4 regions of the Ectothiorhodospira lacustris genome follow, and region 4 is predicted to be linked to each of the others. Evidence: predicted binding sites of a transcription regulator. Region 4 holds the regulator's gene; each other region holds the start of a gene.
The links. The regulator FliA, encoded in region 4, starts transcription of late flagellar genes. The targets are predictions, from matches to a motif close to GCTAAAGTTNNNNNNNNNNCNGCCGATA.

Region 1 (7,506 bases), on a different contig from region 4:
ATCCCGGCGGAAGGCGAGGGGCGTGCCAACCTGGCCGCCGGCGGCCGTGGCGAAGGGGTCCCGCTCACTGAACGGGACCGCTGGATCTGCAGTCAGGTGGGGCCGACCCTCAAGGAAAAGGGATTGATCTTCGTCGGTCTGGACGTGATCGGTGACTACCTCACCGAAATCAATGTCACCAGCCCCACCTGCATCCGGGAACTGGATGCCCGGTTCGGGCTGGATATCGGTGGACAGCTGATGGATGCCATCGCCCGCTACCTGGGAGCCCGTCCATGACCCGCTACCAAAGCAAGATGTCGCCGGGCATGCGCTTCGCCCAGGCACTGGCAGCCTTGAGCCTGGTCCTGCTGCTCGGTGCCTGCGAGCGACCGGAGATCCACCGGGATCGTTTCATCGCCTTCGGCACCCTGGTGGAACTCAATGTCTACACTGCGGACCGGGAACTGGCCGCCCGGGCCTCCGAGTCGGTGCGGACCGACCTGGAGTACATGCATCGGGCCTGGCACGCCTGGGAACCCGGCCCCATGGGTCGGACCAATGAACTGCTGGCTACCGGTCTGCCCTTCTCCGCCAACCCCTCCGTGCTGCCCCTGATCCTGGATGCCCGGCGCCTGTCCGAGGCCAGCGAGGGCCTGTTCAATCCAGCCATGGGCGCCCTGTTCGCCCTCTGGGGCTTTCAGTCGGACGAACCCCGGGGGCCGCCCCCGGACCCGGAACAGATCCGGACCATCCTGGAGCAGGCCCCGAGCATGGCCGATATCGAGATCGACGGCATCCGCATGCGCAGCCGTAACCCGGCGGTACGGCTGGACCTGGGCGCCTACGCCAAGGGCTACGGTATTCATCAGGCCATGGAGCACCTGCGTGAGATGGGCGTGGAAAACGCCATCCTCAATGCCGGCGGCGACCTGCGGGCCATCGGCCGCCCGGGCAACCGCCCCTGGCGCATCGGTGTTCGCGCCCCGGACGGACAGGGCGTCCAGGCCGCCATCGAGACCCGCGGCGATGAGGCGATCTTCACCTCAGGGGATTACGAACGCTATTACCTTCATGAAGGGAAGCGCTATCACCATATCCTGGACCCCCGCAGCGGACAGCCTGCCCGCGGCACCCATTCCGTGACCGTCATCCATCACAATGCCGCCGAGGCCGATGTGGCCAGCACCGCCCTGTTCATCGCCGGCCCCGGGGACTGGCCCGGGATCGCGGCTCGACTGGGGGTCGACAAGGTGATGCTGATCGATGACGACGGCATTGCCCACCTGACCCCCGCCATGGAAAAACGGGTGAAATTCGAAGGCACACCGCCGGAGATACGCATCACCCCCCTGCCATGATGACCCGTGCCGACGCCTTCGTGATCCTGCTCGCCACCCTGCTGGTGGTGGGCAGCTATGCCTGGCTGTGGACACCGTCCACCCCTGCCACCCAGGTGCGGGTCGTGGCCGGTGACCGTGAGATCGCCCGCCTGCCCCTGGATCAGCCCCGGCAACTGGAAGTCTCCGGACCTGCCGGCATCACCGTAGTGGAGATCCGCGATGGCGCAGCCCGCTGCGCCGCTTCACCCGGCTCCCAAGGTATCTGCCAGCAGGCCGGCTGGCTGCGCCGGGCGGGCGACATGGCTGTGAGCCTGCCCAACCGGGTCATCATCGAGGTGCTGGGAGACGAGTGGGCGTTCGACAGCGTGAATTATTGATGCAGCTGCCGACCACCCGCGAAGACCATCGCATTGCCTGGTTGGCCGCCCTGGCCATCGCCGTGCATATCCTGGAGGCCGCGATTCCAAGCCCCCTGCCCGGCGTCAAGCCGGGGCTGGCCAACGTCATCACGGTACTGGTGCTGATGCTGTTCGGCTGGCGCATGGCGGTGTGGGTCACCCTGCTGCGGGTGCTGGCGGGCAGCTTGGTCATCGGCACCTTCCTCAGCCCCACCTTCCTGCTCAGTGCCGCCGGTGCCGGCTGCAGTCTGGCCGTGCTGGGCTTGGCCCACCGACTGGCAGGCACCCGGCTGAGCCCCCTGGGCCTGTGCGTCCTGGCGGCCCTGGCCCACATGACGGGCCAATTCCTGCTGGCCTGGTGGCTGTTCATTCCCCACCCGGCCCTGCTCAAGCTGCTGCCGGTCCTGCTGAGCTTTTCCCTGGTGTTCGGGCTGGTGAGCGGTACAATAGCCGCCATGATGTACCAGCAGGTGTCCCGACCCTCGTGAACGCCATGACGGCCGACGCCGCCCCCATCACCGCCACCGACCGAATGGGTCTGGCCCTGTTCGTGGCCGTCGCCGTGCACGGCATCGTGATCTTCGGCCTGGGATTCGAATTTTCCTTCAGCCGGCCCAAGGCACAGAACCCGACCGTGGATGTGGTCCTGGTCCGGACGCAGTCGGAGACACCTCCGGAAGCAGCGGAGCTGCTGGCCCAGGCAGACCAGACGGCCAGCGGCCGGGAAGATCCCGAAGGCCGCCCCGGCAGCCCCGTCACCGCGCCCATCCCCCTGCCCACCGACGGCCTGGCCCGGGAGCAGAGCCGGGCGGCCGCGCCCGAACCGGTGCCCATGGAACAGATGGAGGTGATCACGGCGCTCGCGCCCCGGACCCCGCCGGTGCCCGAAAAGGTCACGGAAGCCCCCACCCCCGAGCACCCCCTGAGCGCTCGGGAGCTGATGGAACGCAGCCTGGAGATGGCCCGGCTCAGCTCGGAACTGAGCGAGCAGGATAGCTACCAGGCCCCGCGCACACGCACCCATTACGTGGATGCACTAAGCGCCAAGTCCGCGGTGGAAGCGGCCTATGTGGATGCCTGGGTGCGCAAGGTGGAACAGGTGGGCAATCTCAACTACCCGGACGAGGCCCGCCGTCAGCGGCTCAACGGCTCTCTGGTCCTGAGCGTTCTCATCGATCGGGAGGGCCGGGTCCTCAGCATCGAGGTCGGCGCCAGTTCCGGTGAACGGGTGCTGGATGATGCCGCCCGGCGCATCGTGGAACTGGCCGGCCCCTACGCGCCCTTCCCCGCCGAGATGCGCCGCACCTATGACCAGCTCATGATCACCCGCACTTGGGTATTCCAGGGCAACCAGGGCGTCAGAACCCGCTGAAGCGACCGGCGCAGCGGGCTAAATCCGGAACCGTCCCACCCGGTCCTGCAGTTCTGCGGCAAGCCGGGCCAGCTCGTCGCTGGCGGCGGCGATCTGGGTGGAACCGTCCGCTGCCTGCTCCACCCCACTGCTGATGCGGACCAGGGAGCGGTTGACGTCCTCGGCCACCGCCGACTGCTCCTCGGCCGCACTGGCGATCTGGGTGTTCATGTCGTTGATGGTGCTGATGGTCTGAGTGATGGTCCGCAGGGCCTCGGCGGCTCGCTCGGCCGAGGCCACACCGTCGGTGGCCTTGGCATGTCCGGCATCCATCACCCGGGCGGCAGCCCGGGCCGCGGACTGGAGCTTCTCGATGATCCCGTTGATCTCCTGGGTGGAAGACTGGGTCCGGGTGGCCAGGCTGCGTACCTCGTCCGCCACCACGGCAAAGCCCCTTCCCTGCTCCCCGGCCCGGGCCGCCTCAATGGCGGCGTTCAGGGCCAGCAGGTTGGTCTGTTCGGCAATGCCGCGGATCACCTCCAGCACAGTGCCGATGGACTCGGCATCGTCCTGAAGGCGGTGGATCACCGCCACCGCCTCCTGGACCTCCCGGGCCAGTTCACCCACCTCCCGGGAGGTTTGCTGCACCACCCGAGCACCATCCTGGGCAGCCCGATCCGAAGACGAAGCCGCATCCGCGGCCAGGGAGGCGTTGCCCGCCACCTGGGTGACGGTGGCGGCCATCTGAGTCATGGCGGTGGCCACCTGTTCGGTCTCCGACTGCTGTTGCAGGACCTGTTCGCTGGCCTGGCGACTGGACACCGCCAACTGCTCCGCCGCCGCACCCAACTGGCCGGTGGCCACGGAGACCTGTCTCACCAGGGTGTGCACCCCGCTCACGAAGGTGTTGAAGCTGCGCGCCAGATCGCCGAATTCATCGTGGCGGTTGTCCCTCAGCCTCTGGGTAAGGTCCCCATCCCCCGCGGCAATCCGGTCCAAAGCCAGGCGGGTTTCCGTCACCGGGCTGACGATCATCCGCGCTACCAGAAGGATAATGCCCACCAGCAACAGCAACGTGATCACGAACACCAGTACCAGGGTCAGGGTCAGCTCCCGAGCCGTGGCCATCAGGTAGTCGGCAGGAATGGCCACGGCCATGGACCAACCCGGCGTATGGGGAATGGAGTGATACGCCACCTTATAGGCACGCCCGTCATGCAGCGCCAAGTCTGCCAGTCCCTGCCCGCCGTCCACCATGCGCCGCGCCAGCCCCGCATAGTCCTGCCCGCGGGACTCCAGGGCATTGGAAGTCATGCGCAGGTCGGCATCAGGATGGGCGATGTAAACGCCCTGGGAACCCAGCGCCCAGGCAATGGCGCCTGACTGATCCACGGCGTCGCCGACGATATCCGTCAAGGTATCCAGCGTCACCGTCACCGCCACCAGACCGATGACTTCACCCCGGGCGTCCTTGACGGCGTGGGCGAATACCGTGATCGCATTCCCTGTACTGCGGGAATAGACCGGGTCGGTCACCAGTGCTTCACGGGTCTTGCTGCGCACAATCTGCTGAAAATAGGCCCGATCAGCCAGATTGGAACGGTGGCGATTGTGGTAAAAGGCTTCCCCTTCCGTGTTCAGGAAGAACAGCACCTCGTACTCATCGCTCATGTGTGCGCCGAAATGCTCCAGCAGTTGCGAGATGGCATCGGTATCTCCCGAACTCAGGACATGCGTCTGAGCCAGGGTGCGCACCACCGCCATGTGGGATTCCACCCACCAGCCCACGCTTTCGGCACCTCCCGACGCCATGGTTGCGGCGGAGTCCTCTATGATCGCCACCACCCGGTGATTGACCTGGGAAATGACGATGACGGCCACCAATCCAAAAGCCAGCGCCATCGGCACACCGAAAAGGACCAGCATTTTGGGCAGAAGCCGGAGTCGGTTAAGCATCTCACCATCCTGAAAAAAGCGCCGCTCAACACATTGCGGCACGAAGACCGCAGTTTGCTATCGAAACATTCTTCTCAAGGTGGCGGCCCCCCGGCCGGAATCTTGAGATTCAGGCAATACCCATCGCATTTCGGGTTCAGCCGATTCCGAAGCGGCAGGACACATGGTGGGCAACGGCACTCAGCCCAGGGCCGGACCGGACAAGGCCGACAATCATCGGTGACGCTACGACCGGACATGGGGACAGTGTACACTAGACGCCGGATTCAGCCGCGACACCCAGACCTATGCGTAGCGCGAACTTCACAGACCAGTTCCTGATCGCCATGCCCACCCTGGCGGACCCCAACTTCCATCATGCCGTCACCTACCTGTGCGAGCACACGGATGAGGGGGCCATGGGCATCGTCATCAACCATCCCACGGATCTCACCCTGGAGATGGTGCTGGACCACATGGGCATCAGTGCCAAGGTGCCCACCGGTCAGGTCCGGGTCTATAACGGCGGCCCGGTGCAGCCGGACCGTGGTTTCATCCTGCACCCGGCCGATCGTCGCTGGACCTCCACCATGCAGGTGAGCGACGGCATCGCCGTCACCACCTCCCGGGATATCCTGGAGGCCATGGCCGAAGGGGGCGGTCCCGACACCTACCTGATCGCCCTGGGCTATGCCGGCTGGGGGCCGGGGCAACTGGAGCAGGAAATCGGAGAAAACGCCTGGCTCACCTGCCAAGCGGACGTGGACATCCTGTTCCGGCAGCCGGCGGAAAAACGTTGGCAGGCTGCCGCCGGTCAGCTCGGAGTGGACCTATCCCTCATGAGCGGCCAGGCAGGTCATGCCTGATACCCGCACCCTGCGCCGCAAGAGGGACCAGGACATCGGCACACCCGGCACGGTCTTCGGCCTGGACTACGGGGAAAAACGGATCGGCGTGGCCGTAGGCAATGGGGTCACCCGCACCGGCACCCCCCTGGAGACCCTGCCTGCCCGCAACGGCATCCCCGACTGGCAGCGCCTGGACACCCTGATCCGGGAATGGCAGCCGACCCTGCTGGTGGTGGGCCTGCCCGGCACCCCGGACGGCAGTGAACACCCACTGGCCCGCCGTATCCAGGCCTTCTGTGACCGCCTGCGGGCCCGCTACGCCCTGCCGGTGCGGCAGGTGGACGAACAGTTCAGTTCTGCCGAGGCGGAGTCCCATCTCAAGTCCCAGCGCCGGGAAGGCCGGCGGGGGCGCATTCGCAAGGAAGACGTCGATGCCGTCGCAGCGGCCGTCTTCCTGGAACACTGGCTTGCCCAAGAGATCGTTTCATGACCGAACCTGTCAGCACCCTTCTGGACCGCATGGCGGAGGCCCTGCGCCGCCACCTGTCGGAGCAGCACATCAAGGACCCCGCCCTGGTGGGCATCCATACCGGCGGGGTCTGGGTAGCCGAACAGCTGCACCGGCGCCTGGGTCTGAACGAACCCCTGGGCAAACTGGACATCTCCTTTTATCGGGACGACTTCAGCCGCATGGGCATGCACCCCCAGGTGCGGCCGTCCTCCCTGCCCTTCGCCGTGGATGAGCGCCATATCCTGTTGGTGGACGATGTCCTGTTCACCGGCCGCACCATCCGCGCCGCCATGAACGAATTGTTCGACTATGGTCGCCCGGCCTCCGTGATGCTGGCCGTGCTGGTGGAACGGGACGGACGGGAACTGCCCGTCCAGGCCCAGGTGGTGGGCCGGCACCTCAAGCTGCGTGCCGACGAGCAGGTGAAGCTGCGGGGACCCGACCCCCTGCGTCTGGACATCGTCAAACTGGAGCCTGCGTCATGATCGATCAGGATAGCCCGGCCAAATCCCGACCCGCCGCCGGTCCCCTGCCACCGTCCCTGCAGTTCAATGCCCAGGGGCGGCTGCGGCACCTGCTCACCATCGAGGGACTCTCGGGGGCCCTGATCACCGAGATCCTGGACACCGCCGAGTCCTTTGCCGGAATGAATGCCCAGTCGGTGAAGAAAGTGCCCCTGCTGCGGGGCAAGACGGTGATGAACCTGTTCTTTGAGGCCAGCACCCGGACCCGGACCACTTTCGAACTGGCGGCCAAGCGCCTGTCGGCGGATGTGCTGAACATCAACATCAGCACCTCGGCCACGGTGAAGGGCGAAAGCCTGCTGGACACCCTCAGAAACCTCCAGGCCATGTACGTGGACATGTTCGTGGTGCGCCACGCGGACAGCGGCGCGGCCCACTTCATCGCCCGCCATGTGGCGCCCCATGTGAGCGTGCTCAATGCCGGCGACGGCCGCCACGCCCACCCCACCCAGGCCCTGCTGGACATGTTCACCATTCGCCGACACAAGGGGGATTTCACCCGCCTGAAGGTGGCCATCGTGGGTGACATCCTGCATTCCCGGGTGGCCCGTTCCCAGATCCACGCCCTCAACCTGCTCAATACCGGCGAAGTCCGGGTGATCGGCCCCAAGACCCTG
Region 2 (7,506 bases), on a different contig from region 4:
GGTCCAGATCTACGGCATTCTGGTGTTCAGCTTTGCCGACCCTGATCTGCTCAATGGGGCCGTGGCGCCCATGGCGGATACCGCTACGTTGGACGAGGTGGCGGCACCGGTGGCCGGCAGCGTACTGCTGGGCATGCTCAAGGATCTGTTGGTCATGTTCCGTGACGTGCTGCCCATCATCGCCGTGGTGCTGATCTTCCAGTACCTGGTGATTCGCAAGCACATTGCTCACGTTCATAAGGTCTTCGGTGGTTTCGTGCTGGTGATCTTCGGGCTTTACGCCTTCGTGGTGGGGCTCAAACTGGGGTTGTTTCCCATCGGTCAGAGCATGGCCGAGCAGCTCATTGCCCTGGATCGGATCTTTTTCATCTACCTGTTTGCCTTCACCATCGGTTTTGCCACCACCATGGCGGAGCCGGCCCTGATCGCCATCGGTCAGAAGGCGGAGGAGGCGGGCAAGGGACGTCTCAACGGCAATACCATCCGCATCCTGGTGGCCATCGGCGTGGCAGTGGGAATTACCGTGGGGGTGCACCGGATCATCGCCGGGGATTCCATCCACCATTACATCATGGGTGGCTATGCCCTGGTCATCCTGCTGACCTGGTTGGCCCCAAAATACATCGTGGCGCTGGCCTATGATCTGGGTGGTGTGACCACCTCGGAAGTGACGGTGCCGCTGGTGACCGCGCTGGGGATTGGTCTGGCCACCCATATCGAGGGGCGTAACGTCCTGATCGATGGCTTCGGCCTGATCGCCTTTGCGTCCATATTTCCGATCATCAGCGTGATGCTCTATGCTATCGCTGTTGAACTCACCACCCGGTGGAGGGAAGCGCAGTCATGAAGTTTGCCGTTCTGGTGGCCATTCTGGCCGATAGTCTGGAAGAGAAGGCCATCGATGTCGCCAAGCAGGCGGGGGCCGGTGGAGTCACCATCGTGGATGCCCGGGGGATCGGTGCCAAGGAGAAGAAGACCTTCTTCGGTCTGACCTACGAGGGCAGCCAGTCGGTCTTGCTGATGGTGCTGGAAAAGAAGCTATCCCTGGCGGTGATGAAGGCCCTGCGGGATGAGCTGGATTTGAAGTCCCATAGCCACGGCGTAGTATTCACCGTCCCTCTGGAGCATATTGCGGGCATCGACATGCGCCAGATCGAACAGTTCGAAGATCGTCTCAAGGACGAGCTGTGAGCCTGAGGTAATTCATGCTGGTCAAAGATATCATGGTGAAGGACGTGGCGATGATTTCCTCTCTCGCCACCGTTCGCGAGGCCATGCGCGAGATGCGCAGGCACAAGGTCAAGTCCTTGGTGGTGGATAAGCGCTATGAGCACGATGCCTACGGCATCATCACCTACACCACCATCCTGCGTACCATCGTGGCGGAAGAGGGGGACATCGACCTGATCAATGTCTACGACGTCTGCTCCAAGCCGGTGATCAGCGTGCCGGAGGTGCTGGAGGTCAAGCATGTGGCCAAGCTGATGGTGAATCAGGGGATTCGCCGGATCGTCGTGCTCAGGGACAACACCCTGGTGGGACTGGTGACGATGAATGACATCGTGTCGTCCATCCTGGAGATTTCGGAGGATGCCCCGGTGTGAGTGGTGACGGCCCTTTACTTTGTGTGGGGCCGGACTTGAGCCCTCTGCCTGCAGGGCGGACCCATGGGTCCGCCCTGTGCTGTTTTCAGACCTTGAACCGTCCGACCAGTTCCTGAAGCTCGTCCGCCAGTCGTGCCAGCTGCTCGGAAGCGAGGGTGGTTTCTCCCGCGCCTTGGGCATTCTGCTCGGCTGCATCGGAGATGCTGGTTACATTGCGGTTCATCTCCTCGGCCACGGCGCTTTGTTCCTCGGCCGCACTGGCCACCTGGGCATTCACATCACTGATGGTGGTGACCGCCTGGGTGATGGCGTCCAGTGAGGTGTCCGCCTGTGCGGCACTGTCGCGGCTGGCCTGGGCTGACTGTCGGCTCTCGTCCATGGCCGTCACCGCCCGGCGACTGGCCTGCTGCAGGCGCTCGATCATGGCCTGAATTTCCTGGGTCGAGCTCTGGGTGCGGTTGGCCAGGGAGCGTACCTCGTCAGCCACCACGGCAAAGCCGCGACCGGCCTCACCGGCACGGGCCGCCTCAATGGCGGCATTGAGGGCCAGCAGGTTGGTTTGTTCGGCAATGCCCCGGATCACGTCCAGCACCTTGCCGATCTCTTCACTGCCGTTGTCCAGTTCACGGATGACATCGGCCGCCTTCTGGACCTCCTTGGCTAACTGTTCGATGCGCCTCATGGTGCCGGAGACAATCTGCTTGCCTTCCTGCGCGGCTTCTTCCGCCTGCCGGGTGGAATCCGAACTCTGCTGGGCGTTGCGCGCCACCTCATGAGCGGTGCTGTTCATCTCGTTCATGGCGGTGGCCAGTTGGTCGATCTCGCTACGCTGGCGGGAGACGCCGTCATTGGTGCGTTCGGTGACCGAGGCCAGATCGCCGGCGGCCCTGGCCAACTGGCTGGTGGACTGCAGCACACGGCTGATCAGGTCGCGGAAGTTATCCATCATGGCGTTGAAGGCCACAGAGGCCTGGCCGATCTCATCCTTGCCGTGGATGGGCAGGCGGTGGGAAAGGTCACCGTCGCCCTCGGCGATGCCCTTGAGCCCACGGGTCATTTCCTTCAGGGGATTCGTGACAAAACGGCGGGTAAACAGGAACAGGAACAGCAGTACCGGCACGCTGATCAGGGTGGCGACGGCAAGAAAGTTGAAGCCGAACCGGCGCGAAGCGGTATTCACGTCCGCAAGACTGATTTGCAGGCTCACACCGCCCAGCACCGCGCCCTCCGGGGCCACGGCATGGCACAGGGTGCAGTTCTTGCCCAGATACTGGCGAGAGTTGAAGACGGGCATCACGGCCCGCAGGGCGGACCGGTCCTCCGACAGGCTCATGTAGGGTTCGCCGGTTTCAAGCACGGATCGCTCAACGGCGTCCTGAGGCCTTTCATGTTCAGTGCCGGGTCCATATTGTCGGGAGACATTGTCTCCTCGCAGGACGCGTAGGTCACTGACGTTCTGGAGTTCGATGATCTGATCCAGAAATTCGGCGCGGCGGTTGATGGTGCCGGTGATCATCAGCGTGGTCAGGCCGGCCATGGTGATCTCATGGATCGTTTCCGCGAAGGTCTCCGCCTGATGGAGCGCCGTTTTTCGCTGCTCCTGTACTGTCCAAACGGTCATGCCGCCCCAGGCCAGCACCAGGATGAGCCACATGGCCCCCACCAGGCGGACCCATATCGGCAGGTTGTTGATACGTTGCATGTTGGTTCCCCAGGATACCCATTGGTCGTTGCGGCACTGTCCTGACCAGCCCCTGCATGGGGTAGATATCGGCCGCGTTGGCAAGAAGTTGATGGCCTGATGCTAGCAGAGCCGCACGACAAGGCATTTTCCGGATCGACAGTACTCGCCCCGTGGTAATGAGCCGGGCCGATCCTTGGAAGCATCCTGTTGGGGAGGCAATGTGGACTGTACGACGGCGCATTGTGCGCCGGATCGAACGTTCAGGCTTTGAGTTTTGTCATTGAGCCCCATTATCGGCAGTGAACGTCCGACAACCGGCGTGGATTCATCCTGTATATTCCCAGACAATGTTGCCCAAAAGGAGAGTTTATGTCATGCCCATGGGTTCCTTGCCTGCCCTGTTGATCAAGCACCTGCTGTTTTCTCCCGTTCATTACGATCCGGCACAAGAGATCGTCTACAGGGGGGAGCGTCGTGTCAGTTACGCCGAGTTCCGGCAGCGGGTCGCAAGACTGGCGGCAATGCTCAAGGCCCAGGGCATCGGGCCGGGGGATACCGTGGCGGTGATGGACTACGACAGCCACCGCTATCTGGAATGCTACTTTGCCGTGCCCATGATCGGGGCCGTGTTGCACACCGTTAATGTGCGCCTGTCCAGTGAGCAACTGGTCTATACCATCAGTCATGCCGAAGATGATCTGATCCTGATCCACGATGAGTTCATCCCCTTGCTGGCCCCGATTCGTGGCCGGATCGAGTCGGTGCAGAAGTTCATCCGGCTAACGGATGAACCGTCTGATGAGGTGGTCGACCGTATCGATCCCGCGGGCCTGAATTTCGTGGGTGAGTACGAGCAGTTGCTACGGACGACAGAGCCCCTGGAGACCTTCCCGGACCTGGACGAGAACACCCGGGCCACCTGCTTCTACACCACCGGTACCACGGGTCTGCCCAAGGGGGTGTATTTCAGCCATCGCCAGCTGGTGCTGCATGCGCTGGCCGGCCTGCTGACCCTGGCTTCCAACGGCACCCAGGGGCGTTTCCACCGGGAAGACGTCTACATGCCCATCACGCCTATGTTTCACGTGCATGCCTGGGGCATCCCCTACATGGCCACCATGCTGGGGGTGAAGCAGGTCTATCCGGGCAAGTACATCCCCCACCAGCTTGCCCGGCTCATCGATACGGAAGCGGTCACCTTCAGCCACTGCGTGCCCACCATCCTGCACATGCTGCTCAACGATCCGAAGAATGCGGACCGTGATCTGTCGCGCTGGAAGGTGCTGATCGGCGGCGCCAGTCTGCCCAAGGCTTTATGCCGTCAGGCCATGGACCGTGGCGTGGATATCTATACCGGCTATGGCATGTCCGAGACTTGCCCCATCCTCACCATATCCCAGTTGCGTGATGCCGAACTGGCATTGGAGATGGATGACCAGATCGACCGCAGGGTACGCACCGGTCAGCCCCTGCCGCTGGTGGCCTTGCGCGTGGTGGATGCCGAGGGCAGGGAAGTGACGAGCGATGATCATGCGCCGGGCGAGGTGCAGGTCCGGGCACCCTGGTTGACCCAGGGCTATCTGAAGGACGAGAAACAGTCTGAGCGGCTCTGGGCCGGGGGCTGGCTGCATACCCACGACGTGGCCTGTCGCGACCATACCGGCAGCATCCGCATCACGGATCGCACCAAGGACGTGATCAAAGTGGGCGGGGAATGGCTCAGCTCCCTGGAGTTGGAAGATGTGCTCATGCAGCACCCGGATGTCTCCGAGGTGGCGGTCATCGGGCAGCCGGCGGTGCGTTGGGGCGAGATCCCCCTGGCCCTGGTGGTGCCCCGCGCCGGCAGCGAGCCGGGTGAGCGCGATCTGAGCCACCATGTGCGCGAATTCGTGGACAAGGGCATGCTGCCCAAGGAGTCCATCCTGCTGAAGGTGCGCTTCGTGGAGCAGGTGGACAAGACCTCCGTGGGCAAGACCAACAAGGTGGCCCTGCGGGAGAAATACCTGACCGCTCAGGAAGACTGAACGGTCAGGTTCTATTCACCGTGACCCTGCATCAGGCGCTTCTTCACCCGCTTGAGGAAGAACCAGGCGCTGAGCACCACGATGGGCATGGCAATCCCCATGCCCAGGTTGGCATTGATGGGCAGGCCCTGGGATTCCAGGCCCTTGAGCAGGTACCCCACCAGGCCCACGCCGTAATAGCCGATGGCGATCACCGACAGGCCCTCCACCGTCTCCTGCAGCCGTAGCTGCAGCTTGGCGCGGCGGTCCATGGATTCGAGCAGGTTGCGGTTCTGGGCCTGCAGGCTCACCTCCACCCGGGCCCGCAGCAGGGCGGTGAGACGGGCCGCCCGCTCCGCCAGGTCCCGTTGCCGGCTGCCCACGGATTCGCAGGTGGCCACTGCCGGCGCCAGCCGGGCATCCAGAAACTCGGTGAAGGTCTGCAGGCCGACGATACGCCGCTGACGCAATTGTTCCAAACGTTGCTTGACCACCCGGTAATAGGCCTTGGAGGCCTCGAAGCGGAAGGTGGTCTGGGCCGCCGCCGACTCGATTTCCGCCGCCAGGCCGGTCAGTTCCGCCAGCAGTCGGCTTTCCACCGGCTGGCCCGGGGTCTGGGTCGGTTGTTCCACCATGCCGGCGGCCAGCTCCGCCAGACGACGATCCGCCATGTCCAGGGTACGGCTGATCTTGCGGGCCATGGGCAGGGCCAGCAGCGTCATGGCGCGGTAGGCATTGAGTTCCAGCACCCGCTTGACCATGCGCCCGGCCTGGGCATCGGTGAGGCCTTCGTTGCGCAGCAGGATGCGGGCGTAACCATCGTTGTGAATGCGCAGGTCCGACCAGGCCCTTCCCAGGCCTCCCACCACCTCGGAACCGATGACGATGTTGTCTTCGAACAGTTCGTACAGCTCGGGCAGGCTGCGCTCGGGCATGTCCTTCGACTCCAGCGCCACGGAAACGGCGCTGACCAGTTCCCCAGGCGAGGCCGCCAGCCATTCCGCCGGCAGGCGCTCGATGACCGGATTCCCGAAGGGATGACGGTAGGGGCCGGGTTCGGTGAAGGTATAGGTGACGAACTCGGTGTGGCGTTCCCAGTGCAGCCGGATGCCCCCCAGATCCGCCACATGGTATTGGCCCACGGACTCCGGTACCGGGGCGCGGAAATGTTCCAGCAGCTTGATCAGATGCTCGGTGTTGCGGCCGCTGCCCCGTTCCCCGCAGATGAAGGCCAGGTGCGAGACTCTGGCCGGTGCCTTGATGGGCTCAAAGGTGCGGGCATGCAGTTCGGTGGTGAGTGCATGACGTAGCGGGTGTTCCTTGAAGGGCAGCGGCATGGCCGTGAGCGTCCTGTTTATTCCACTGCGGCGAAGAGTGCTTCGGCCTCGATCACATGGCAGCCGGCGGCCGACAGGGCGTCGATGGCCCGATCCGGTTCTTCGAAGCGGAAGATCAGGGCGGCCCGGTTGTTGCGTCGCAGGGAGAAGGCGTACATATACTCGATCTTGAGCTCCGCCTTGCCTGCCGCCTGCAGCACCTCGGCCAGGCCGCCCGGGCGATCTTCCACGTCCACCGCCACCACCTCGGTGAGCTTGACCACCCAGCCGTCGGCCTTGAGCGCCTGTGCGGCCTGTTCCCAGTCGCGCACGATCATGCGCAGGATGCCGAAGTCCGCGGTATCCGCCAGGGACAGGCTCAGGATGTTGATACCCTTCCGGGACAGCAGGGCCAGGGGTTCGGCCAGATGTCCGGGACGATTCTCCAGAAACACGGAAAGCTGTTGCAGCTTCATGTAACGATACTCCTTGATGCGGACCGGCTAGATGGCACGCTTGTCGATCACCCGCTTGGCCTTGCCTTCGCTGCGGGCGATGGTGCGGGGCTCCACCAGGCGCAGGGCCACGCGGATGCCGATGATCTGCTCGATGGCCTTGGCCAGTTCGGCGCGGACATCTTCCAGGGCACGGACCTTGTCGCTGAAGACCTCGGGGGTCACCTCCACTTCCACCGCCATCTGGTCCAGGCCGTGGTCGCGGGTGAGGATGATCTGGTAGTGGGGCAGGGTGCCTTCCACCGCCAGCAGTGCCGCTTCCACCTGGGATGGGAAGACGTTGACGCCGCGGATGATGAACATGTCATCCGAGCGGCGCCCCACGCGGCGGATGCGGCGTAGGCTGCGGCCGCAGGCGCAGGTCTCGGTGATGATGCGGGTGAT
Region 3 (7,506 bases), on a different contig from region 4:
GAGGTAACGACGCCAGTCGTTCCGCATCCGCCCCCTTGTGAAACTCCAGCGCCGCGAGCATCACCATGGTGATGATGCGGCTGCCGCCGGGTGTGCCCAGGGCGGCAATACGCCCGTCCATCTCCAGGAAGGTGGGTGACATGCTCGACAGCATGCGCTTGCCCGGCTCGATGCGGTTGGCCATGGACTGCATCAGGCCATAGGCATTGGGTGCCCCCGGCGCGGCCGTGAAGTCATCCATGTGGTTGTTGAGCACCACACCGGTGCCGGCGGGCATGAAGCCGGAGCCGAAGGGGTAGTTGAGGGACAAAGTGGCCGACACCCGGTTACCCCGGGCATCGATGATGGAAAAATGCGTGGTGTCCTCGCCACCCGGGACATCCGTTACCCCCGGCAATTGATCACTGGGCCGGGCACGGCGCGGGTGGATGGTGGCGGCCAGACCGGCGGCGTAATGCGGATCGGTCAGACGCTCCACGGGCACCGGCACAAAGTCCGTGTCGCCCAGGTAGCGGGCGCGGTCATGATAGGCCAGGCGCATGGCCTCCACCTGATGATGCACGCGGGCAGCGTCATCCCCGGCATCCGGATCCACATGGGCCAACACCTGCAGTGCCTGGGCCAGGGCGATGCCACCGGAGGAAGGCGGCGGCGCCGACACCACCCGCATGCCCCGGTAGCCGAAGGTCACCGGTTCGCGCTCCACCACCTGATAGCTCGACAGGTCCTCTTCGGTCCAGATCCCCCCGGCCTCGTCCATGGCCTGGATGAGCCGCTCGGCCACGGGTCCCCTGTAGAATCCGTCACGTCCCGATTCCGCCAGTCGCTCCAGGGTCAGGGCCAGATCCGGCTGACGGATCACGAAGCCTTCTTCCGGGACCTCGCCACCATCCAGAAAGACCGCCGCTGCCTCGGGCCACTCCCGCAGCGTGTCTCGGCGAAAGGATGTCAGCCGATGATAGATCGGGTCCACCGGAAACCCTTCCCGGGCCAGACGGATGGAGGGTTCCAGCAATACCGACAGGGGCAGCGCACCGTATTTCCGCGCGATATGGTCCACGGCATCGGGCGTACCGGGAATGGCGGCCGCCAAGGGGCCGTTCATCACCCGGTCACGGTTCACTTCGCCTTCATCGTCCATGAACATGTCGGAGCGGGCCGCCAACGGCGCCCGCTCCCGGGCATCCACCATGATCTGACGCCCCGTCTCGCCCTCATGCAACAACCAGAAACCGCCCCCGCCCAGACCGGATCCGTAAGGCTCCACCACCGCCAGTACCGCCCCCACGGCCACGGCGGCGTCGAAGGCGTTCCCTCCCCGGGCCAGTATCTCCAGGGCGGCTTCGGTGGCCAGGGGATGGGGGGTGGCAACACCATGGGGAGGTGGATCCGCCGCCAAAGGCCCTGCCATGCACAGGCCCATCAGGAGAATCAGACATCGGATCGAACGAAACATGGGGGGCTCCTCCGGGGTGATTCGGGGGGCTGGCGTCGGTCGGCATAGACAGGATAATCGAATCAACGATGTCGATCAGACGAACGAGCCCCCTACACCCCGTCTTCAAACCGCGCCACCAGAAAATCGATCAGCGCCCGCACCCGGGGCGGCAGCCAGCGTCGGTCGGCATACACGGCATATACGGTCAGTGTCGGCGCTTGCCAGGCATCCAGGCAGGTGACCAGTCGGCCCCGCGCCAGGGCATCGGCAGCCAGGAAGCGAGGCATCAGCACCAAGCCCAATTCGGCCTCGGCGGCGGCCACCAGCATCTCGCCGTTGTCCGACCGCACCGAACCGTGCACCCGGACCACCTGCTCATCCCCGTCGTGGCAAAACCGCCAGTCATGGCCGGCGGGATCGTTGGTGTACACCAGACATTCATGATCCGACAGATCGCGAGGATGGGCGGGGGAGCCCCGTTCCCGCAGATAGCCGGGACCGGCGCACAGCACCAGGTCCACCGTGGCCAGCGGCCGGGCCACCAGGGTGGGATTGAGCTGGGAAGCGACACGGATCGCCAGATCGAACCCATCCTCCACCAGGTTCACGATACGGTCGTTGAAGGTCACATCCAGTGACACCTGGGGATGTTGCCGTTTGAACTCGGCCAGGGCCGGCGCCAGATGACGAATCCCGAAACTGACCGGCGCCGAAAGACGCAGACGGCCCCGCACCGTGTCGGTTTCCAGGGCCAGGTCCTGCTCGGCCTCGTCCACCAGTTGCAGAATGCGCACCGCCCGCGGATAAAAGGCGCTGCCCGCCTCCGTGAGGGACTGGCGGCGGGTGGTGCGCTGCAGAAGCCGGGTACCCAGATGGCGCTCCAGCTTGCTCACATAACGACTGGGCTGCCCTCGGGCCAGGCACAGCCGCTCCGAAGCGGCGCTGAAGCCGTCGCACTCCACCACGGTCACGAAGACCCGCAGGGCGCGTACAAGGTCAAAGTCCGGCAGATTGATGTTTTTCATGCATTGATATTATGCCGATAGCCGGGTTTATCAAGCACAGTAGAAGGGCTTCAATCAAAGCACACATCCCTCTTTCAAGGAGATCACCATGAGCAAGGTCCTGGTCCTGTATTACTCCATGTACGGTCACGTCGAGACCCTGGCCCGGGCCGTTGCCGAAGGGGCGCGCAGCGTGGAAGGCACCGTCGTGGACATCAAGCGTGTGCCGGAGCTGATGAGCGAGGAAGATGCCCGCAAGGCCGGTGCCAGGCTGGATCAGTCGGCCCCCATCGCCCAGCCCGACGAACTGGCGGATTACGACGCCGTGATCTTCGGCACCCCGACCCGCTTCGGCAACATGGCCTCCCAGATGCGCAGCTTCCTGGATCGCACCGGCGGCCTGTGGGTCCAGGGCAAGCTGGTGGGCAAGGTGGGCAGCGTGTTCACGTCCACCGGCACCGGCGGCGGCGGTGAAACCACCATCACCTCCTTCTGGCATACCCTGGCCCATCACGGCATGGTGATCGTCGGCGTCCCCTATGCGATACCGGAAACCACCGACATTTCCGAAGTCCGGGGCGGCAGCCCCTACGGCGCCGCTACCATCGCCGGCAGCGACGGCAGCCGCCAACCCAGTGAGAAGGAACTGACGATTGCGCGGCTGCAGGGTAGCCACGTGGCGCGGATCGCGGGCAAGCTGGGGGGCTGAGAATCATGGGCCGCCGGAGCCGAGCCGGCCGCACCACATGGAATTCATGCGGCCATCCTCCGGCGAGCCATCCCGTCGGCGATTCCCGGAAACATGGGCTCAACTGAGACGCGCATCCCTGCGCGCCTGTCCGAAATGCGCAGTAACCGGCCAGGAGGTCTAGATCGTGACACGCATCCCTGCGCGCTTGTCCGAAATCCTTTCGCGGCCATCCAGAATCCCGCCTTGCTGCCGATACCAGGTCTAGAATCAGGTGAGCGTCGCTGCATTCGCCCCCCCTCTTTTGATTGGTCACCCAGTCCAGGAACGCGCCATGGCCCTCGTGAAAAAGACTCCCGGCACCTCGCCCTCATCCGCCGGCGGTGAGGATGCCCGCACCCATGCCGCCGCGGCCCGCGACGCAGAAGCCCAGCGCAAACGCGCTCGCACCCTGGCGAAGCAACAGCAGGCCGCCGAGCGCATCGCCTCCGCCACCGCCCAGCTGGCCTCCGGCATCAATGAGGCCGCCTCCGCCGCCGAAGAACTCAAACGTGCCTCCGATCAGATCGCTTCCGGCGCCGAGGAGGCCTCCGGTGCCGCCCAGGAATCCCTCACCGCCTTCAAGCAAGTCACGCAGGCCCTGAACCGTCAGCTGGAAAACGCCAACAGCGCCCAAACCAGGGTGGAGACCCTCAAGGAGCTGGTCACGGGGGTCAGCGGCGAGATCGCCGGCTTCATCACCAATGTGGGGGTGAGCGCCCAGCGTCAGGGTGAGTCGGTGAAGATGGTCAGAGAACTGGAGCAACAGGCGGCCAACATCGGTGATATCGTCAAGGCCGTGGCCCGCATCGCCGATCAGACCAACCTGCTGGCCCTCAATGCCGCCATTGAGGCAGCCCGGGCCGGCAAGCACGGCAAGGGTTTTGCCGTGGTCGCCGACGAGGTTCGCACCCTGGCGGAAACCTCGGAGAAGAGCGCCAAGCAGATCCAGGATCTGGTCGCCCAGATACAGAACGACGTCAAGCAGATCTCCGAAGGCATCAACACTTCCGCCGGCAAGGTCGGGCAGGAAGTGGAAAACGGCAAGCAGATCACCCAGCAACTGGACCGAATCCGCGATGACACCGCCTTGATCACCAGCGGCATTCAGGAAATCGCCACCGGCGCACAGCAGTCCGAGACCGCCGCCAGGCAGGCCCTGAAAGGCACTGAAGAGATCGCCACCGCCGCCGAGGAGCAATCCGCCGCCGCCGAAGAATCCGCCAAGACCGTGGCGGAACAGACCCAGGCACTGGGTGAATGCGAGCAGGCAGCCCAGAGCCTGTCCGAACTGGCGGAAGAACTGCGCAGCTCCACCGACATCAGCAAGAGCGCCGAAGAAGTGGCCTCGGCCGCGGAACAGCTGTCGTCGGCGGTACAGGAGATCAACCGGTCCGGAGCGCAGGTCATGGCGGCCCTGGACCAGATCCGCAAGAGTGCCCAGCTGCAGTCCTCCGCCACCGAGGAATCCGCCGCTGCCGTAAACCAGATCGAAAAAGGGCTGGAGGTTGCCCAGCACCGGGCGACGAGCGCGGATGAGAATATCCGCAACATCACACAGCTGCTCAAGTCCAACCAGGACGGCATGGAAAACCTCATCCGAGGCGTTGCGGAATCCGCTGATGCGTCCCGAGAAAGCCTGCGCCAAATCAAGAACCTGGAACTGATCTCACGGCGTATCGACAAGATCGTGGATGCCATCACCACCGTTTCCATCCAGACCAACATGCTGGCGGTCAACGGCTCCATCGAAGCCGCCCGCGCCGGCGAATTCGGCAAGGGTTTCGTGGTGGTGGCCACGGATATCCGCAACCTGGCCCATGACTCGGCGGAGAACGCCGATCGCATCAAGGACCTGGTGAAGGCAGTACAGGATCAGATCGATACCGTCTGGCGAGACCTGGAAGAAAACATCAATACCGCCAATGTCGAGGCCGAGAAGGCCAGGTCCATCACCCAGGGCCTGCAGACGGCAACAACCGACGTGGCCACGGTGCAGAAAAATGCGCTGGAGGTACTCAATGCCGCCACCGAGATTGCCACCGCCATCGGCCAGGTGAAAACCGGTGTCGAACAGATCGCCGCCGCCGCCGAAGAAGCGGAGAAGGCCTCCGCCGAAGCGGCCTCGGCTGCCGGTCAGCAGGCACAGGGCGCCGAGGAACTGGCGGCGGCCATCGAAGAGATTGCCTCTTTGGCCGATGAACTGCAGAGCGCCTGACCTCAGCCACCGTATTGCGGGAGATCGTCATGACCAACGAAACGGTCGCATCATCCCCCCCAGGCGGGGGTGATACTCAGTCACCGGACCCGAAGCACGAATCCGACGTCCGGCAGTTCGTGATCTTCATCTGCGGTAACGAGGTCTTCGGGGTGGACATGGCCCCGGTGCAGGAAATCATCCGCGTCCCTGAGGTGGTGCGGGTGCCGCTGGGCCCAGCCACCCTGGAAGGGCTGGCCAATTTGCGCGGCAAGGTGTTGCCCATCATCAGTCTGCGCCGCCTGTTCGGCCTTGAGGAACGGGACAGCGACGATGCCTCCCGTGCCCTGGTGATCGACCTGGGCCAGCCGCTGGGATTCGTCGTCGACCGGGTCAGCAGCGTGGTGGCGGTGGAACCGGAACAGATCGAGGATATCACCGACCTGAGCACGACGGTGAATACCGAGATGCTGGCAGGCCTGCTCAAGGGCGTGGGCGGCTTTCCCATGGTCATGGTGATGGATTTCGAGCGTCTGATCAGCGCGGAATTTGCCGAGATCGCCCGCATGGCCCGAAACACCGCGGCCCGGGCCCTGGCCCAGGAACAAAACGGCGATGAGGACGATAACGAGGATGCTCTGGACGAACTCCAGCTGGTCAGCTTCGAAGTGGCGGAACAGGAGTACGCCATCCCCATCGAGCATACCCAGGAGATCGTCCAGTTCCCCGAGCATGTGGTGAAGGTGCCCCGCTCCGAGGCCCACGTACTGGGGGTGATGACCCTGCGCAACCGACTGCTGCCTCTGGTCTCGCTGCGCTGCCTGTTCGAACTCCCCGTGCGCACCCCTGATGAGCACAGCCGCATCGTGGTGGTGCGACTGGGTACGGTAACCGTGGGACTGGTCATGGACAGTGTCAACGAAGTGCTGCGGGTGCCACTGGCCGCCGTGGAAGCCATGCCGGCCATGCTCGCCGGCAGCGGTGACATGGGGGAAATCTCCCGGATCTGTCGCCTGGGACAGGATGGCAAACGCTTGGTCTCCATCATCGCCATCGAGCACCTGTTCCGGCACTCTTCCATTCAGGAGGCGGTCAGCACCGTGAAAAACATGCAAGAAGACGATCCGTCCGCGCCGGACGGCCAGGAAGAACAGGACGACGATGAAGAGCAGGTGGTGGTATTCCGTCTCGACAAGGAGGAATTCGGCGTCCCCATCAGCAGCGTGCAGGAGATCGTGCGGGTCCCCGATGAACTCACCCGGGTGCCCAAGGCGCCCACCTTCGTCGAGGGCGTCATCAATCTGCGTGGCTCGGTGCTGCCGGTCATCGACCAGCGGCGCCGGCTGGGCCTGTCCCCCACCCCGCGCAACGACCGTCAGCGCATCATGGTCTTCCTGCTGGACGGCATGCGCACCGGCTTCATCGTCGATTCCGTGGCCGAGGTCCTCAAGATCCCTCGCGCCGCCATCGAACCCGCGCCGCAACTGTCCGTGGAGCAGGCCCGCCTGATCGCCCGGGTGGCCAATCTGGAGCAACACAAACGCCTGATTCAGTTGATCGACCCATCATGCCTGATTGCCCGGGAGCAGCGGGAAGCGCTCGCGACCCTGACGGATCACGAAAACGGCGAAAGCCCATAACAACAACCGGGCCAGGCCACGCCGGCACCGGCTTCACTTCAATGCCAACAGGACCCGGGGCGGACCTTGATCAAGCTGCTGATTGTCGATGACTCCGCGCTGATGCGCCGCCAGCTAAAGGCCATTTTCATGGCGGAAGGGGACTTCCAGGTGGAAGTGGCCCGTCATGGCCAGGAAGCGGTGGAACTCAACCGGAGCTTCCAGCCGGATGTCATCACCCTGGACATCAACATGCCGCAGATGGACGGACTGACCGCCCTGTCCCTGCTCATGGCAGAGCGCCCTGTACCCGTGGTGATGGTTTCCTCGCTCACCGAGAAGGGTGCCATCGCCACCCTGGAGGCCCTCAACCTGGGGGCAGTAGACTACATCCCCAAGCCGGGCGGCACCATTTCCCTGTCCATCACCGAGGTGGAAGCAGAGATCATCGCCAAGGTGCGGGCCGCCGCCGGTGCCCGCCTGCGGAAATCCCGCGGCTTGGCTTCCCGTATCCGCGGCAA
Region 4 (7,506 bases):
GCGCAGGGGCCGGCATCTCGCCGGAGCGCACCTCATCAAACATCCGGTTCAACACGTCCACCACCTGAAGGATGGTATCCATCAGGTTGCTGTCCACATGACGCTGCCCCTGGCGCAGCAGGTTGAACACGTCTTCGGCCCGGTGGCAGATCTTGACCAGGTTTTCCAGATTCAGGAACCCGGCCCCACCCTTGATGGTGTGGAAACTGCGAAAGACCGAATTGAGCAGATCTTTATCGTCGGGGGTCTGTTCCAGCTGAACCAACTGCTCACTGAGGCCCTCCAGCAATTCGCCGGCCTCAACCAGAAAGTCCTGAAGGATTTCGTCGTCGGTATCCAGACTCATGTCCGTCTCTCACGCCCAGTGCAATCGCACCCTGATATTCCGGTTTGGCGGCCGGACCGGCGAAATCTGAAACAGGCCGACGTCCCGGTGACAGGACAAGTTTTAAAATCCAAGGCTGGACAACAAGTCATCCACATCATCCTGGCTTTTTACCACGTCGCCCTGATCCGACGTCCCCTTGACCGCAGGGCCGGCCGGCTCGGTCCCCGCGCCCCTGTCCTTGCCTTCCGGCGTGGACAGACGCTTACCGGAGATACGCACCAGCCCCACCAGGCTGTCTTCCAGATCCTGCACCAAGGTCATGACGCGGCGGATGACCTGCCCCGTCAGATCCTGAAAGTCCTGAGCCATGAGCACTTCCGAAAGCTGACTGCGCAGCGTTTCGGCATCCCGTTCCGTATCCTCCAGAAACTCGGCCAGGGCTTGGCTCACTGAGCGGAACTCGTCCACGGACATTTCCCGCTGGCGAAAACGAGCCCAGTCAGCCCGCAATGCCTGCGCCCGGTTTGCCAACATTTCCGAGACCGGTAATGCCGCCTCAACGGCGTTCAGGGTGCGATGGGCGGCCTGGTCAGTCATGGCGACCACGTAGTTGAGACGTTCCTTGGCATCCGGAATATCCTGATGGGTCAGTTCGGAGAGACGGGAATCCAGGCGGAAACTGTTCAAGGCCTCGTGCAGGTCCCGGGTCAGCTTGCCCAGTTCCTGGAACAGCAGACTCTCGTGCATGCGCCCCATCTCTTCGATGAGTCGCCCGGCCCCTTCTTCATTGCCGGATTCCATGAGCTTGACCAATTCCCGGGCGCGTTCCAGTTGCTGCTGCTTGAACAGGGCCTCTTTGCTGTCTTCCTGGTTCTCCATGACGTTGTTCACCCTTTTTCCTGCAGTCTCTCGAAGATCTTGTTGATCTTCTCCTTCAGGGTTTCCTCGGTGAAAGGCTTGACGATGTAGCCGCTGACACCGGCCTGAGCCGCTTCAACAATCTGCTCGCGCTTGGCCTCGGCCGTCACCATCAGGACGGGCATGTCCTTGAGCCGGGGATCGGCACGCACAGCCCTCAGCAGATCGATGCCGGGCATGCCGGGCATGTTCCAGTCGGTGACCAGGAAGTCATAGTTACCGTTCTGCAGCATGGGCAGTGCGGTACTGCCGTCATCAGCCTCGGCGGTATTGTTGTATCCAAGATCCCGCAGCAAGTTCTTGATAATGCGGCGCATCGTGGAAAAATCATCCACGATGAGGATCTTCATGTTCTTATCCACAATAACCTCCCGATTAAACACACACCGAAGACACGCCCTTGAGCGGGGTGTTCCGGCATTCTGAAATCAATTCTGCCGGCAAGAGGGCATCAGACCCGCTCACCGTCCGCCACCCACTCGACCATGCGGGCCCTGAGACGAACCAGCGCCTGACCGTGGATCTGGCAAACCCGGGACTCGCTGACGCCGAGCACTTCACCGATCTCGCGCAGGTTCAGCTCGTCATCATAATACAGAGAGAGGATCAAACGCTCTCGCTCAGGCAAAGTGTTGATATGCTCGGCCAGGGCTTTCTGAAAATCCGCCCGGGTGACGGACTCCAATGGAGTCGGCCCCAGGCCCGGGAGGAAGTTGTCCACATCCCCATCCCCCTCGCACAGGTCATCAAAACCCAGCACGCGGCTACCGGCGGCATCCCGGAGCATGTCGTGGTAGGTTTCCAGATCCACCCCCAGGGTAGCGGCAATCTCCGGGCCGGTCGCCTCGCGCCCCGCCCGGTTTTCAATCTCCCGGATCACCTCGCTGATACGCCGGGCATTACGGTGCACGGACCGCGGCGTCCAGTCGCTCCGGCGGACCTCATCCAGCATGGCACCACGAATCCGGATGCCGGCATAGGTCTCAAAACTGGCCCCCTGGGAAGGGTCATAGTGACGGGCAGCCTCCAGCAGACCAATGACCCCGGACTGGATCAGGTCTTCCACCTGCACATTGGCAGGCAGGCGGGCGAGCAGATGGTAAGCGATTCGCTTAACCAAAGAGACATGCTCATCCACCAGTCGAGTATGGTCTGACTCTTTGCTGGCGTACATGGCTATGGCACTGATGTGACTGGCTCCAAGTCGTTTCGACCGCTGTTGATCAACCTTTCCACAAAAAACTCGATACCGCCACGGGTATTGCGGGGCATGGGCCACTGGTCGATGCGACCGGCAACCGCGCGAAAGGCACGGGCGGCGGGGCTGGAAGGATAGGCCTCCAGTACACTCTGCCGACGCTGAACCGCCTTGCGCAGCAGGTCATCATGGGGGATGGCGCCGACGTAATCGAGGATCACGTCCTCCAGAAAACGGTCACAGACCGACACCAGCTTGCGAAACAGGACCCTGCCCTCATCCTCATTGTCGTTGCGGACCATGTTGGCAAGGATGCGAAAGCGCGTCAGGCCATGATCCCGGTAAAGCACCTTGATCAGGGCGTAGGCATCCGTGATGGAAGCCGGCTCATCGCACACCACCACCAGCACCTCCTGGGCGGCCCGGCAAAAACTGGTGACGCTGTCATGGAGGCCGGCGGCAGTATCCACCACCAGCACATCCAGGGGATGAGACAACTCGCTGAAGGCACGAATGATACCGATATGCTGCGCTGGTTCCAGATCCGCCATGCGGGCGATACCCGAAGCGGCCGGCACGATCAGCATGCCCGCCGGACCTTCAAGCAGCACCTCGTCCAAGGTGTATTCGCCGTTGAGCACATGGTAGAGGTTGGCCTTGGGCTGCAATCCCAGCAAGACATCCACGTTGGCCAGCCCCAGATCGGCATCGAGCAGCATGACGCGCTTACCGCTCTGGGCCATGGCGGCGGACAGGTTCACCGACACATTGGTCTTGCCCACACCACCCTTGCCGCTGGACACTGCCAGGACACGCACCGGAGCGACCGCATCGACCGGTGAGGAAAGTCGGGCCGCCTGAGAATTACTGACTGGAGGCATGGACGTACCTGGCGTTGGGCTGGTTGATGGGCTCACGGAACATGGGAGAAACCACCTGGGCCTGACGGGTATCCCCACGCTCGCCACCGGCATCCGCCATCCTGGCGGCGGTGGCCACCAGCCGGGCGCCACGGGCCGGACGCAGATCATCGGGTATGCGCTGACCTTCGCTGACGAACGTCAGCGGCAGGCCGGCACTGATCAGGGTCGACAGGGCCTCACCCAGTGAAGCGGCTTCATCCACCTTGGTCAGTACGCACCCCTCCGGCTGCAATCGGGCAAAGGACTTCACGGTCTCCATCATCACGGCTTTCTGCACATTGGCCGCCATCACCAGCAGGGTCCTGGCAGAAGGCACCGACGTCAGGGACTCCAACTCGCCAAGCAGTTTCATGTCCCGTTGATTGGTGCCTGCCGTATCAATGATGACCAGGCGCTTGGATTTCAACCCCTCTAGCATATCTCCCAGCTGGCGTGCTGTCTGCGCCAGATAGACGGGAACCTCAAGGATCTGACCAAAGGTCTGCAACTGTCGATGAGCGCCGATGCGATAGGCATCCGTGGTGATCAGCGCCACGGAATCATGGCCGTGCCTGAGGCTCTGCAAGGCGGCCAGCTTGGCCACCGTCGTGGTCTTGCCCACGCCGCTCGGTCCCACCAGGGTCATGATGCCAGCCTGATCCAGAATGCCATCGGGGGTCACCGCCAAACGCCCGGAAAGATGAGTCAAGGCCTCTTGCCAAGCCTCCGCAGGGTCATCGGGATGGCTGATTGCCATGGCGATCTCCTTGGCCAGCTCCGGCTCCAGTCCCATGCGCTGCAGTCTGGCCACCACGCCGGCCCGTCCCGGATCTCGGCGCATGAACTCCTGCCCCGCCAGGCTGGCGAGCTGGTCCTGCAGCATGGCCCGCAGCCCTTGAATCTCCTTCTGCATGGCCAGGAGGGTCGGTTCCTGGGACCACTCAATATTGGCGACCTTCTTGGCCCTCGCCGGTTTCGAGGGGGCAGGCTCCGAGGCCGGGGGCGAGGTCGGCGGCGGCTCTACCACCGGCGTCATCAGGGCATGCAACCCCTCCTCCGCCCACACATCATCACGGCGGGCGCGCAGCGACGGAAACTCCCCTGACGAAACACGGACCCCGGCATCGGCCTTGAGGGACACTGCCGCTTCAGGCTCGGGCATCCCGGGGTCGGCCGCGGATTCCATTCCGGTGTCCGGTGCCCTGGAACGAAGCCGTACGTCAGGGGATATCGGCCGGCCGGCGGTGGATGTCGAGGCCCTGGAAACCGGCTCGCCCGCCTGGGTGGCCATCTCCAGTACCGCTTCCTCGTCGTAATCCATGGCAGCGATCAGTTCGATGCCACCCTCCACGCTGCGGCTGGAAAGGATCACCGCATCCGGTCCCTGATTTTCTCGCACCAAGCGAATGGCCTGGCGCATATCCGGTGCAAAATAGCGTTTTATCTTCATGACGGTAACCCGTTATCCCCGTTGCACTGGCTGGTCAAAGCGCTGCACACGTGCCTGAAAACACCTGATGCCTGTTCGAACTGCGTCACCCCACCTCCCTACCTACGGTGGCAACCACCCGGATCTGCTTGCTATCCGGAATCTCCGTGTAGGCCAGGACATGGAGCCCACGCACGGCTGAACGCAGCCAGCGGGACATCCAGGGGCGGATATCCGGCGACACCACCAGCACGGAAGGTTCGCCCGACATCTCCTGACGCTGGGAGGCCTCGGCAATGGAACGCTGCAGGCGTTCGGCCAGTCCCGGTTCGATTCCAAGTCCGGCACCACTGCCTCCCTGCGAGGACTTTTGCAATATCTGTTCCAACGCGGGATCAATGGCCAGCAAAGGCAGCTCTGAAGCGGTTCCCACGATATTCTGGACAATGGCGCGTGACAGGGAGATCCGTACCGCAGCCGTCAGTGCGTCAGGATCCTGACTCTTGGCACCGTGCTCCGCCAAGGTTTCGGCGATGGAGCGCATGTCCCGCACCGGGATCTGCTCCGCCAGCAGGTTCTGCATCACCTTGAGCACCACCCCCAGCGCCAGGGTCTTGGGCACCAGATTTTCCACCAGCTTGGGCGAATGCTTGGCCAGGGTATCCAGCAGATGCTGAACCTCCTCGTGGCCCAGCAGTTCATGGGCGTGGTCGCGCAGAATCTGGGACAGATGGGTGGCAATCACGGTCCCTGCATCCACCACGGTATAGCCCAGTCCCTGGGCCTCTTCCCGCTGCGCCGGATCAATCCAGAGTGCGTCCAGACCGAAGGTCGGATCCTTGGTAGGGGTGCCCTTCACCTGCCCGAAGACCTGGCCGGGGTTGATGGCCAGTTCCCGGTCCGGAAATACCTCACCCTCCCCCGTGGTCACGCCCATCAGGGTGAGCCGATAGTGATTCGGCCCCAGGTCAAGATTGTCACGGATGTGCACCGGCTGGATCAGGAAGCCCAACTCCTGGGACAGCTTGCGACGCACGCCCTTGATCCGGGCCATCAGCTGCCCCCCCTGGGAACGGTCCACCAGCGGAATCAGACGATACCCCACCTCCAGGCCCACCAGATCCACCGGCGGCACGTCATCCCAGGTGAGTTCCTTCATCTCCGGACTGGTGGGGGGCGGCGCCTCATCCTCCAGTGCCCTGGTGATTGCCGCGTCATCGGCGGCGCGCTGCTGGCTGATCAGATAGGCCGTGGCCCCCATCAGGGCGCCCAGGCTCAGAAATACCACGTTGGGCATGCCGGGGACCAATCCCAGGGAGCCCACGATCCCTCCCGCCACATAGAGGGCGCGAGGCGAACCGAACAGCTGCTTGACGACCTGCTGCCCCATGTCCTGAGCCGTCGACACCCGGGTGACGATAATAGCCGTGGCGGAAGACAGCACCAGGGAGGGGATCTGGGCCACCAGACCATCGCCGATGGTCAGCAGCACGTAGTTGGTGGCCGCATCCCCCACGCTCATGCCGTGCTGCAGCGTGCCGATCACCAGACCGCCGATGATGTTGATGAACAGGATCAGGATGCCGGCGATGGCATCCCCCCGCACAAACTTGCTGGCACCATCCATGGAACCGTAGAAATCGGCCTCCTGGGCCACTTCTTCCCGGCGCTTGCGGGCGTCGTCCTGGGAGATCAGCCCGGAGTTGAGATCGGCATCGATGGCCATCTGCTTGCCGGGCATGGCATCCAGGGTGAAGCGGGCACTGACTTCGGAAACCCGGCCGGCGCCCTTGGTCACCACGACGAAATTGATGATCACGAGGATGGCAAACACCACCAGACCCACGGCATAGTTACCGCCCACCACGAAATCGCCGAAGGCCTGGATCACGTTGCCCGCGGCATCCGTGCCGGTATGCCCTTCCAGCAGGATGACCCGGGTGGAGGCCACGTTCAGAGCCAGGCGCAGCAGGGTGGCCACCAGCAGCACCGTGGGGAACACCGCGAACTCCAGTGGGCGCGGGGTATACACCGCCACCAGGATCACCACCAGGGACAGGGCAATATTGAAGGTGAACAGCAGGTCCAGGGCCAGCGGCGGCAACGGGATGACCATCATGGCCAGCAACGCCATCAGCAGCAACGGCGCCCCCAGACCCATGCGGTTCACATTCTTCAGACTGTCTGCAAAGCTCGCCATTTATGCATTCTCCGCAGGCGGCACATCACGTTTGAGAAATTCATCGGGCACCGGCAGATCGGTGGGTGGTGTCGGCACCACCCCGCCTTCGCGCAGCGCGTTACGGAGCTGATAGACATAGGCCAGCACCTGGGCCACGGCCACATAAAGTCCGGCCGGAATCTCCTGTTCCAGGCGGGTGCTATGGAACAGTGCCCGGGCCAAAGGCGGCGCCGACAGAATGGTGACGCCGGATTGCCTGGCCACCTCCCGGATCTCTCCCGCCACCAGATCCGCCCCCTTGGCCACCACCCGGGGCGCCCCACCCTTTTGCTGGTCATACTTCAAGGCCACCGCAAAGTGGGTGGGGTTGGTCACCACCACATCAGCCTTGGGTACCTCGGCCATCATGCGACGCCGGGAGACCTCGTACTGGAGCTGGCGGACCCTGCTCTTGACCTCCGGCTTGCCTTCGGTCTCCTTGAATTCGTCCTTGATTTCCTGCTTGGTCATGCGCAGCTGGCGCTGGTGATTCCAGAGCTGAAAGGGCAC

Region 1: a site for FliA is predicted at 5,108-5,135, ahead of LQ952_RS04765 (methyl-accepting chemotaxis protein). Genes of this name have one in related genera too.
Region 2: a site for FliA is predicted at 3,373-3,400, ahead of LQ952_RS07180 (methyl-accepting chemotaxis protein). Genes of this name have one in related genera too.
Region 3: a site for FliA is predicted at 3,361-3,388, ahead of LQ952_RS06445 (methyl-accepting chemotaxis protein). Genes of this name have one in related genera too.

What each region holds. Positions count from the first base shown of each region.
Region 1 covers NZ_JAJNQM010000015.1:23,511-31,016, forward strand. Annotated here, with positions in the region: gene gshB (glutathione synthase) at 1-279, shown strand, start outside; gene LQ952_RS04745 (FAD:protein FMN transferase) at 276-1,340, shown strand; gene LQ952_RS04750 (NusG domain II-containing protein) at 1,337-1,699, shown strand; gene LQ952_RS04755 (Gx transporter family protein) at 1,699-2,208, shown strand; gene LQ952_RS04760 (energy transducer TonB) at 2,214-3,092, shown strand; gene LQ952_RS04765 (methyl-accepting chemotaxis protein) at 3,111-5,027, opposite strand; gene LQ952_RS04770 (YqgE/AlgH family protein) at 5,315-5,872, shown strand; gene ruvX (Holliday junction resolvase RuvX) at 5,865-6,344, shown strand; gene pyrR (bifunctional pyr operon transcriptional regulator/uracil phosphoribosyltransferase PyrR) at 6,341-6,850, shown strand; gene LQ952_RS04785 (aspartate carbamoyltransferase catalytic subunit) at 6,847-7,506, shown strand, end outside.
Region 2 covers NZ_JAJNQM010000027.1:29,560-37,065, reverse strand. Annotated here, with positions in the region: gene LQ952_RS07195 (DUF1538 domain-containing protein) at 1-847, shown strand, start outside; gene LQ952_RS07190 (P-II family nitrogen regulator) at 844-1,191, shown strand; gene LQ952_RS07185 (CBS domain-containing protein) at 1,206-1,604, shown strand; gene LQ952_RS07180 (methyl-accepting chemotaxis protein) at 1,690-3,306, opposite strand; gene LQ952_RS07175 (fatty acid--CoA ligase) at 3,663-5,312, shown strand; gene LQ952_RS07170 (DUF3422 family protein) at 5,324-6,628, opposite strand; gene LQ952_RS07165 (ACT domain-containing protein) at 6,646-7,083, opposite strand; gene LQ952_RS07160 (phenylacetate--CoA ligase family protein) at 7,111-7,506, opposite strand, start outside.
Region 3 covers NZ_JAJNQM010000023.1:28,077-35,582, forward strand. Annotated here, with positions in the region: gene ggt (gamma-glutamyltransferase) at 1-1,456, opposite strand, end outside; gene LQ952_RS06435 (LysR family transcriptional regulator) at 1,549-2,463, opposite strand; gene wrbA (NAD(P)H:quinone oxidoreductase) at 2,552-3,151, shown strand; gene LQ952_RS06445 (methyl-accepting chemotaxis protein) at 3,465-5,387, shown strand; gene LQ952_RS06450 (chemotaxis protein CheW) at 5,417-7,006, shown strand; gene LQ952_RS06455 (protein-glutamate methylesterase/protein-glutamine glutaminase) at 7,073-7,506, shown strand, end outside.
Region 4 covers NZ_JAJNQM010000004.1:28,489-35,994, forward strand. Annotated here, with positions in the region: gene LQ952_RS01610 (chemotaxis protein CheA) at 1-346, opposite strand, end outside; gene LQ952_RS01615 (protein phosphatase CheZ) at 449-1,207, opposite strand; gene LQ952_RS01620 (chemotaxis response regulator CheY) at 1,216-1,596, opposite strand; gene LQ952_RS01625 (RNA polymerase sigma factor FliA) at 1,698-2,420, opposite strand; gene LQ952_RS01630 (MinD/ParA family protein) at 2,423-3,262, opposite strand; gene flhF (flagellar biosynthesis GTPase FlhF) at 3,309-4,796, opposite strand; gene flhA (flagellar biosynthesis protein FlhA) at 4,882-6,975, opposite strand; gene flhB (flagellar biosynthesis protein FlhB) at 6,976-7,506, opposite strand, start outside.